Regions from separate parts of the Vogesella lacus genome, predicted to be linked through region 1. Evidence: predicted binding sites of a transcription regulator. Region 1 holds the regulator's gene; the other holds the start of a gene.
The links. Region 1 encodes FliA, which starts transcription of late flagellar genes. Its sites were predicted from a motif close to GCTAAAGNTNNNNNNNNNNCNGCCGATAAT; they were not measured.
Positions count from the first base shown of each region.

Region 2: a site for FliA is predicted at 2,578-2,607, ahead of ACZ9W6_RS11645 (LPP20 family lipoprotein). Genes of this name have one in related genera too.

Region 1 covers NZ_CEETQT010000007.1:144,009-148,418, forward strand. The annotation lists gene ACZ9W6_RS10695 (HAD family hydrolase) at 1-349, shown strand, start outside; gene ACZ9W6_RS10700 (hypothetical protein) at 374-1,012, shown strand; gene ACZ9W6_RS10705 (flagellar motor protein) at 1,075-1,821, opposite strand; gene ACZ9W6_RS10710 (RNA polymerase sigma factor FliA) at 1,842-2,582, opposite strand; gene ACZ9W6_RS10715 (MinD/ParA family ATP-binding protein) at 2,585-3,448, opposite strand; gene flhF (flagellar biosynthesis protein FlhF) at 3,445-4,410, opposite strand, start outside.
Region 2 covers NZ_CEETQT010000008.1:101,899-106,308, reverse strand. The annotation lists gene ACZ9W6_RS11665 (L-lactate permease) at 1-460, opposite strand, end outside; gene ACZ9W6_RS11660 (UDP-2,3-diacylglucosamine diphosphatase) at 596-1,321, opposite strand; gene ACZ9W6_RS11655 (peptidylprolyl isomerase) at 1,382-1,885, opposite strand; gene ACZ9W6_RS11650 (peptidylprolyl isomerase) at 1,916-2,479, opposite strand; gene ACZ9W6_RS11645 (LPP20 family lipoprotein) at 2,654-3,385, shown strand; gene ACZ9W6_RS11640 (flagella assembly protein FlgT middle domain-containing protein) at 3,405-4,410, shown strand, end outside.

The DNA.
Region 1 (4,410 bases):
CCTGGCTGCCAGCGGGGTGCACATGGGGCTGTGTACCAGCAAGCGCGCCGATTTTGCCGAGGCCATTCTCAGCCTGTTCGGCCTTCGCCAGTATTTTGCCTTTGTCAGCGGCGGCGATGTCGGTATTCGCAAGGGCAGCCAGCTGGCCGATTTGCTGCGCGAGGGGTTGATAGATGGGCAGGCGCTGATGATAGGCGATCGCAAGCATGACCTGATTGCCGCCCGCGAGAATGGCCTGGCCTGCTGCGCGGTGCGCTGGGGCTATGGCAGCGAGGAGGAGCTGCAGCACTACGCACCCGATCATCTGCTGGATACACCGCAGCAGTGGCTGGCACTGGCCGCATTGTGATGACGCTGCGACAGAAGGATAGCCATGGCTTCGGCGATTAAGACCCTGACAATCGCGATGACGGCAAAGCGCTATCTGTTGCCGGTGTTGGCCGCATGGCTGCTGGCGGGGATAGTGCTGGGCTGGTGGCTGGAGAGTGTGGCCTTGTTCTGGCTGCTACCGATTGCCGGTCTGACTGTCTGGTATCTGCTGGCCGCCTGGCACGATCGTCGACAGCTGTCTGCCGCGGCGAAGGATGCCATCTGGCAGGAGTCGGTAATGTTGGCCGCAGGCGAATCAGCGTGGCTGCGTTTTCGCGACTTTGTGCTGCATGGTGATGAAGCCATTCAGGTGCAGTGCATGCCGGTCGTGTTTACCCGCTTGCGCTGGTGGCGCAAGAACCTGCTGGATAGCGGTGCCCGCTTTGTCTGTTTGTGCCCGGCATTTCCTGATAACTACACCCTGCAAAGTTTTGTCGATGCCGCAGATGATCAACAGGATGGCTTCACCTTGCTGTTGAAGGGCGGTGGCGATTGCTATGCCATCGTACCGGCCAAGGGGAAAGTGCTGTGGACGCTGGAGAAAAGAAGCGGGGATGATCGCTGGCTGGAACTGCGTTTGCAGTTCCGGCGAGAGGGGAATAGCTGGCTGCTGGCAGATATCGGCAGTGGCTGGCTGAGATAGCGGATGCCGCATGTGACAAGGCCAGCCTGTCGGCTGGCCTTGTTGTTGGCGTGTCGTGGTGATCAGGCGAGGGCGGTAAAGCTGCGCAGGCGCGCCTCGATGATGCGCGGGTTTTCGCCGTTGGCAATCGCGATCAGCCCTTCGACGGTCAGCTCCTTGATATTGCTTTCCAGCATGATCAGGTTTTTCAGCTTGTTGGCCATCGGCAGGAACAGCAGGTTGGCCACGCCGACGCCGTAGACGGTCGCGACAAAGGCCACCGCAATACCGCCACCGAGTTTGGACGGGTCGGACAGGTTTTCCATTACATGAATCAGGCCCAGCACGGCACCGAGGATGCCCATGGTCGGCGAATAGCCGCCGGCGGCTTCCCAGATTTTGGCCGATTGCTTGCGTGCCTGCTCGTTCATGTCGATTTCGGTTTCAAGCACATCGCGGATGACTTGCGGCTCGGCACCATCCACCAGCATCTGCAGACCTTTTTTGACAAAAGGGTCTTTCTGCAGATTGATGAAGCCTTCCAGCGCCAGAAAGCCACCACGGCGGGCGGCCTGACTCCAGCCGACGATGTCGCGGATCAGTTTTTCATGTTCGTACTGTGGCGGCTTGAAAATCCAGCCGGCCATCTTGATGCCGTTGATGAACTGCTTGGGCGTGCATTGCAGCATGACGGCACTGGCGGTGCCGCCGATGACAATCAGAAATGCGGTAACTTGCAGCAGCGAGCCGATATGGCCGCCTTCGAGTGCCTGGCCGGCAAGAATGGCGGTCAGGCCGCCGATGATGGCAATGATGCTGATCTTGTCCAATGTGGCTTTCCCCTCGCCGCTCAGGTCCACTCGCGCAAGCGCGAGCGCAGGCGTGCAATGGCCTGGCTATGCAGTTGCGAGACGCGGGATTCGGAGACGCCTAGTACGGCGCCGATTTCCTTGAGGTTGAGATCCTGTTCGTAGTACAGGCTCATCACCAGCTGGTCGCGCTCGGGCAGCAGCTTGATTGCATCGACGAGGGCCGAGCGGAAGCCGTCATCAGACAGCTGTTCCAGCGGGCTGGCCAGATTCTCGTCCATGATGTTGTCGACCGGATTGCTGTGGCCTTCATCATCGCCGTGAAAGTCTTCGAAGTGCACGAGGCAGATGCCTTTGCACTCGGACAGCATGCTCTGGTACTCGGGCAGCGGCAGCTGCATGGCTTCGGCGATCTCGCTCTCGGACGGCGGACGGCCAAAGTCGTGCTCGAGCTTGTGGATGGTCGATTCGATCTGGCGCAGATTGCGACGGGTCTGGCGTGGCAGCCAGTCTTCGCGGCGCAGCTCGTCGAGCATGGCACCGCGAATGCGCTGGCTGGCAAAAGTTTCGAATTGCACGCCCTGGTTCTGGTCGAACTGGCGGGCAGCCTCGATCAGGCCGATGGTGCCGACCTGGATCAGGTCGTTGATGTCGACACTGGCAGGCAGGCGCGCAATCATCATGCTGGCCAGCTTTTTCACCAGCGGCGCGTAGGCGGTAATGTCGATCTCATGGCTTGGCCGGTGCTGCTGGTAGGCTTGCCATTTTGGTGGTGCCGGCATGTCTAGTTACCTGTCAAATCTGCAAGCGCCTTGCTTGTCATCAGTAGCTGCTCCAGATAGCTGCCTCGCGGCATCGCTGTGTCGGCAGTGTGCCATTGCGGCAGCAGGGCTGCCAGTTGCATGAAGGCCTGGGCGGCATCGCTGTCGGGAAAGGCCTCGACTACGGGTCGTCGCAAGGTCTGGCTTTTGCGTATGGTGTTGTCGTCCGGCACGAAGCCTACCCAACGCAAGCCCACGTTCAGATAGTCACCGGCCACACTCTGCAGGCGATAAAACACCGACTGCGCCTCGTCAAAGTTGGCCGCAGCATTGACCAGCACATTGAAGCGGCGCTGGGCGTATTCGTGTGCCAGCTTTTTCAGCATGGCATAGCCACCGGTCAGGCTGTCGGCTGCCGATGAAATCACCAGTACCAGATTATCGGCAATGCAACAGGGGGCCGGATCCTCCGCCAGCGGCGGGGTATCCAGCAACATCATCGAGGCATCATGCTCGACCAGGGCAAATTCGGTAATCAGCCGGCGCCAGATGCGTGGCGACAGCCGGGTTCTTTCTTCGACGCTGGCGGTCAGGTTGATCAGGCTCATGCCGTGACGGTTGCTGACCAGCAGCTCGGCCAGATCGCCAAGGCTGATATTGATATTGGCCAGTGTGCCGGCGGCAGGCAGGCCGAGTCGTCTGGCCAGACCTTGGCCGGCATTATGCTCGACCAGCAAGGGGCGATGTTTGAGCAAGGCCAAGGCGGAGGCAAGTTCTCCGCTGACCGTGCTGCGTCCGCTGCCTTCGGCACCGAAAAAGGCGAACGATGGCGGATAGGGCAGGGCAATTTGCTGCCGCAGGCTGGCAGCCTGGTCAAACAGACTCATGACAGCCATCCGGACTGGGCGGCACTCAGAATGGCGGCTTCGCCCTGGCCGTCGGCATTGAACGGCGAGTTTTGCAGTGCAGCGCGCATGGCGCGATCGATCAGCAGCTCGGCATGGGCAGCGTGAATGTCTTCCGGCACGCGCTGGCCATTGGTGACGTAGAACAGGCGCAGGCGGTGGCGTATCACCACGTCCAGCCCCGGCCCCAGCGCCAGTGCTTCGTCAATCTTGGAAATGATGGCCCCGGCCAGACCATCGCCACGATAGTGGCGCACCACGTCTTCAAGGGTATGGCCGTCTGCGTTGGCCGCGAGCAGCAGCAGTCGCTCCACCGGCCGGCCGGTCTGACTGAACATTTCCAGCTGCGCCTGCACGCGGGCATCACGCTGGCTCATGCCGACGGTGTCGATCAGGATGATCTTGCGGCTGTAGAGGTCGGCCAGTGTCAGCTGCAGATCGCCTTCGTTCTGTACCGAAAACACCGGCACGCCGAGAATTTTGCCGTAAATGCGCAGCTGGTCCTGCGCGCCGATACGATAGGTATCGGTGGTAATCAGCGCGACATTCTGCGCACCGTGGCGCATGGTAGCCCTTGCGGCCAACTTGGCAACAGTGGTGGTCTTGCCGACACCGGTCGGGCCGACCAGGGCGTAAATGCCGCCGCGTTCGATCGGATCGTGTTGCGGGTCCATGCACTTGAGATTGTGGATCAGCGCCGAGCGTGCCCATTTTTGCGCAACCTCGCCCTCGTATTGTGGCGGCAGTTTTTGCGTGAGTTGGCGAATCAGGGTCGCGCTGAAGCCGGCTGTCAGCAAATGGCGGAACAGCTCGGTGCGATTCGGCGTCTTGTGCTCCATGTCCGACCAGGCAAAGCCGGCCAGCTGGCTTTGCAGCAGGCTGCGCAATTGCTTGATTTCGTCGCCGATCTGCTTGAGCTCCTGCGCCATCTGTTCGCGTTCGGC
Region 2 (4,410 bases), on a different contig from region 1:
TAGATTGCACCATCATGCCGAGCAGGACGGCGGCCATGGCAGGGAAGCCCATGGCTACCAGCAGTGGTGCGGCGATGGCGGCGGGGGTGCCAAAGCCGGAAGCGCCTTCGATGAAGCAGCCAAACAGCCAGCCGATGATCAGCGCCTGAATGCGGCGGTCAGGCGTGATATTGGCAAAGCCTTCGCGAATGGCACTGATGCCGCCGGAGTGTTTGAGGGTGTTCAGCAGCAGGATCGCGCCGAAGATGATCCACAATACCGAGGCGGTAATCAGAAAGCCTTGTACGGTAGAGGCCAGAATGCGGTTAAAGCTCATTTCCCAGGCAAACAGGGCGATGAGTGCGGTAGCGATGAACACTGCCGGCATGGCGCGCTTGGCCGGCCAGTTCAGCCCGACCAGCAAGATGGCCGCCAGCAGAATTGGCATGAAAGCCAGCAAGGCTTGCAATCCCATAGACATTAATAGAACTCCGTTGTGTAGTGTTTATATTCCCGGTCTTGCCAGGAAGGGCGGAATTCTATTTTTTGCGGGCAGCTACGTCATTTGGGGCTTGCCCTTGCGGGAAAACCCTTGCCGGCTTGCTTTGTGCCGTATTTACAGGCCCAGCAGATGGGCGCTCAGACCCTGCGCGTCAAGGCGCAGATAACCTCCCTGGCCATCATGCCAGTCGCGAATCACCCAGCGCTGGCGCATCTGGCCGGTCAGCTGGTAGTCGTGGCAGGCCGGACGGTGGGTGTGACCGTGGATCAGAGTGCAATCGGGGTATGCGGCCAACGTTTGCAGCACGGCTTCGGGGCTGACATCGCTGATTTCGCTCGGGCCGTCAGCCTGTTTGCGCGCTTCGCTTTGCTGGCGAATCTGCCGGGCGATGGCGTGACGTTCAGCCAGCGGCTTGGCCAGAAAGGCTTGTTGCCATGCGTTCTGGCGCACCATCTGGCGAAATTGCTGGTAAGGCAGGTCATCGGTGCACAACTCGTCACCGTGCAGCAGCAGGTAGTCGTGGCCATAAGCGCTTAGTTGATGCTGCGCCGGCAGCAGGCGCGCGCCGCTAAGCTGTTCGAAGCCCTTGCCCAGCAGGAAGTCGCGATTGCCATGCATGACATACAGCGGCGTCTGCCGGCTGAAGTCCTGCATCAGCTGCAACATCTGCTGATGAAAGCTATTGTCGTCATCATCGCCAACCCAGTACTCGAACAGATCGCCGAGGATGTACAGCGCGTCGATGCGGCCAACCCAGTCGTGCAGGCAGTGGGCAAACAACTCGCCCAGCCAGGGTTGATCTTCGTTCAGGTGCAGGTCGGAAATGAAATGGATAGCCATGTGTTCGCCAGAATGAAAATGGCTGTGCCAAGGGCACAGCCATGAAACGCTTGCTGCTGATTATTCGGCAGCGCCGACAACCGCGGCTTTTTCGATGATGACCGGCTCGACCGGCACATCCTGATGGCCACCTGCGCGGCCGGTCTTCACGGCCTTGATGCGGTCAACCACGTCCTGGCCGGCAACAACCTGGCCGAATACGGCATAACCCCAGCCCTGCATGGTCTCGGAGCGGAAGTCGAGGAAGTCGTTGTCGGACACATTGATGAAGAACTGGGCGCTGGCGGAGTGCGGATCCGGGGTGCGCGCCATGGCGATGGTGTAGGTCTTGTTGGACAGGCCGTTGTTGGCTTCGTTGACGATAGTGTCGCGGGTTTCTTTCTGATCCATGTCAGCGGTGAAGCCGCCGCCCTGGATCATGAAGCCGTTGATTACACGGTGGAAGATGGTGCCATCGTAGTGGCCATCCAGAACGTACTGTTCAAAGTTGGCAACGGTCTTCGGCGCCTTGTCGGCAAACAGTTCCAGGGTGATGTCGCCAAAATTGGTGCTGAGCTTGATCATATTCGTATCCTGTCAGGGGTTGAGTCGGTATCAGGGTTTGTAAGTGGCCTTGGTAATCACGATTGGCTCCAGCGGCACGTCCTGCATGCCGGCAATAAAGCCTGTGCGTGATTTGCCGATGCGGTTGACCACATCCATGCCGGCGGTCACCTTGCCGAAAACGGCATAGCCCCAGCCGGCGGTCGTCTTGCTGCGGAAGTCGAGGAAGTCGTTGTTCACCAGATTGATGAAAAACTGTGAGGTCGCCGAATTCGGATCATTGGTACGTGCCATGGCAATGCTGCCGATCACGTTTTTCAGGCCGTTGTCGGCCTCGTTGGCAATCGGGGCGCGGGTCGGTTTTTGTACCAGACCGCCTTGCTGGACGGTAAAGCCGCCACCCTGGATCATGAAGCCATCAATTACGCGATGAAATACGGTATTGCTGTAATGCCCGCTTTTGACGTAGCTGACAAAGTTTTCAACCGACTTGGGTGCTTTTTGTGCATCCAGTTCGATAGTGATCAGCCCCTTGTTGGTTTGCAGCTCGACACTGGGGCCGGCATTGGCAAGCATTGGCAGCAACAGCATGGCGCTGGCGAGCAGTTTTTTCATCATGATCTTGTTGGATGGTGTGCTGAATGAAAGTCCCGAGTTTATCATGCAAAAAAAGGCTGATGCGGAACTGCTTTCGGGGAGCGGGCGTATTTTCAGTTAAAGTTGATATGAGTCCGGCCGATAAGGCGAGGAAGCGATAAAATGAATGGCATACGGTAGCTGGAGAAGAAAATGAAGATTTCAACGGTAATGACCGGAGTGCTGGCGCTGGCCTCCCTGACGGCTTGCGCCTCGTCCAGTGCGCCAACGCCGTATACGGTAACCAGCGTGGCTCCGGCGACAGCTTCCGGCCATGATGGCGGCTGGATGGTGGTGGCTGCTGCACCGGCGGTGGGCGGCTCTCACGAGCAACTGGGTATTTCGCGTCAACCGGTGATGTCGAATACAGGCGTGATGATGGGGGGCGGTTATATCGGCCCAGTGCCTGAAGAGCCCCACAAGGCCGAAGAGAAGTACAACGCCTTGCGTGTAAGGGTGGTTGGCTACGGTGCGCCACCTAATAACCGCAGCCTGACGCCGGTGCAGCGTCGTCTGCTGGCGATGCGCGCCTCGCAGCTCGATGCCTATCGGGCCGTGGCCGAGCAGGTGCAGGGTTTTCGCTTGTCGGGTAACAGCTCGGTAGGCAATATGGTCGCTACCAATGACAGTTTCCGAGTATTTGTCGACGCTTATCTGCGTGGTGTACGGGTGCTGTCTACCGAGTTCAAACCTGACGGCAGCAGCGAGAGCATTGCCGAGGTGGTTCTGGACGAGTCCTTCTTCAAGGCCTATCGCACGGCGCTGACCAGCAGTGGCAATGTGGCGATGGCAGCCGGCATGATGCGTGATGAAAATGGTATGGCGCTTGGTTGTACCGGTAATGGTTGTGTCAGCGAGAGCGGGCATGGTGCCCCGTCGCACTAGCATTGGCTCAAAGGATTTCATGAGAATTTTCCTGCGTGGTATCGCCGCCCTTGTGGCGGCGTTTTTCATGTCGGCAACGGTCAGCGCGGCGATTTATCGCGGTGAAGGGGTTGCGTCGCTGGAAATGGGGCGGGTAGCGGCAAGGCAAGCGGCCATCGATGATGCCGTGCGCTGGATTTCGATGACCCAGGGTGGTCAGCTGCGGGCGGCATCCATCAGCCAGAATGGCGATCTGGCCGAGGCCTTGATGGCTGGGCCTGAGATGCTGAAAGGGCGCACCAAGGTCATCGCCGAGCGGGTGCAGGATGGCCTGCTGATGGTCACGGTCGAGCTGGATACGGCGGCACCGCAAGACGGCCCGGTCAACGCCTGCCCCAAGCCGGCCTTGTCTGGTGGCCGTGCCTTGCAGCGCGCCATGCTGGTAACTTATTTCGAGGTACCCAAGCCACAGGATGCAGGGGATCTTGGCAATCTGGCGACCTGGCTGCCGGCAAGGTTGGCCGCAAAGATGGGGCAGCATCGAGAGGTGCGCGGACTGGATGCCAGTACCGTTTCACTGTTTCCCGATGGCAAGGTAATGGACCCGTGGCAGGCGGTGACGGTGGCGCGTGAGCTGGGCCGGCGCGAAGGCGTGCAGCTGATTCTGGCAGGTCGTGTGCTGGATAGCGGCGTGACCCGCAAGGAGCCGCGTATGCAGATATTCGGCAATTCCGAGCCGAATGAGCAAGGCGCTTACTATATCGGGCCGATGGCAGGTTTTCTGGGGATTGCGGCCAGAACGGTGCCGGTCGAGCGTCGCTTCGCTGTCGAGTACTGGTTGTATGATGGACTGAGTGGTGGCGTCTTGAGTCGTGGCACGGTCGATGGTGTGGCCCGCGGCAGTGTCAGTCAGGAAACACCAAGGCTGTTTGATGTCGCCAATTTGTTCCAGACTGATTACGGGCGCTTGATTGATGGTCAGCTAAGCGAGATTGCCCGCAGGTTGGCCGCAGAAGCCGCGTGCCTGCCATTTGCCAGCCGTGTGG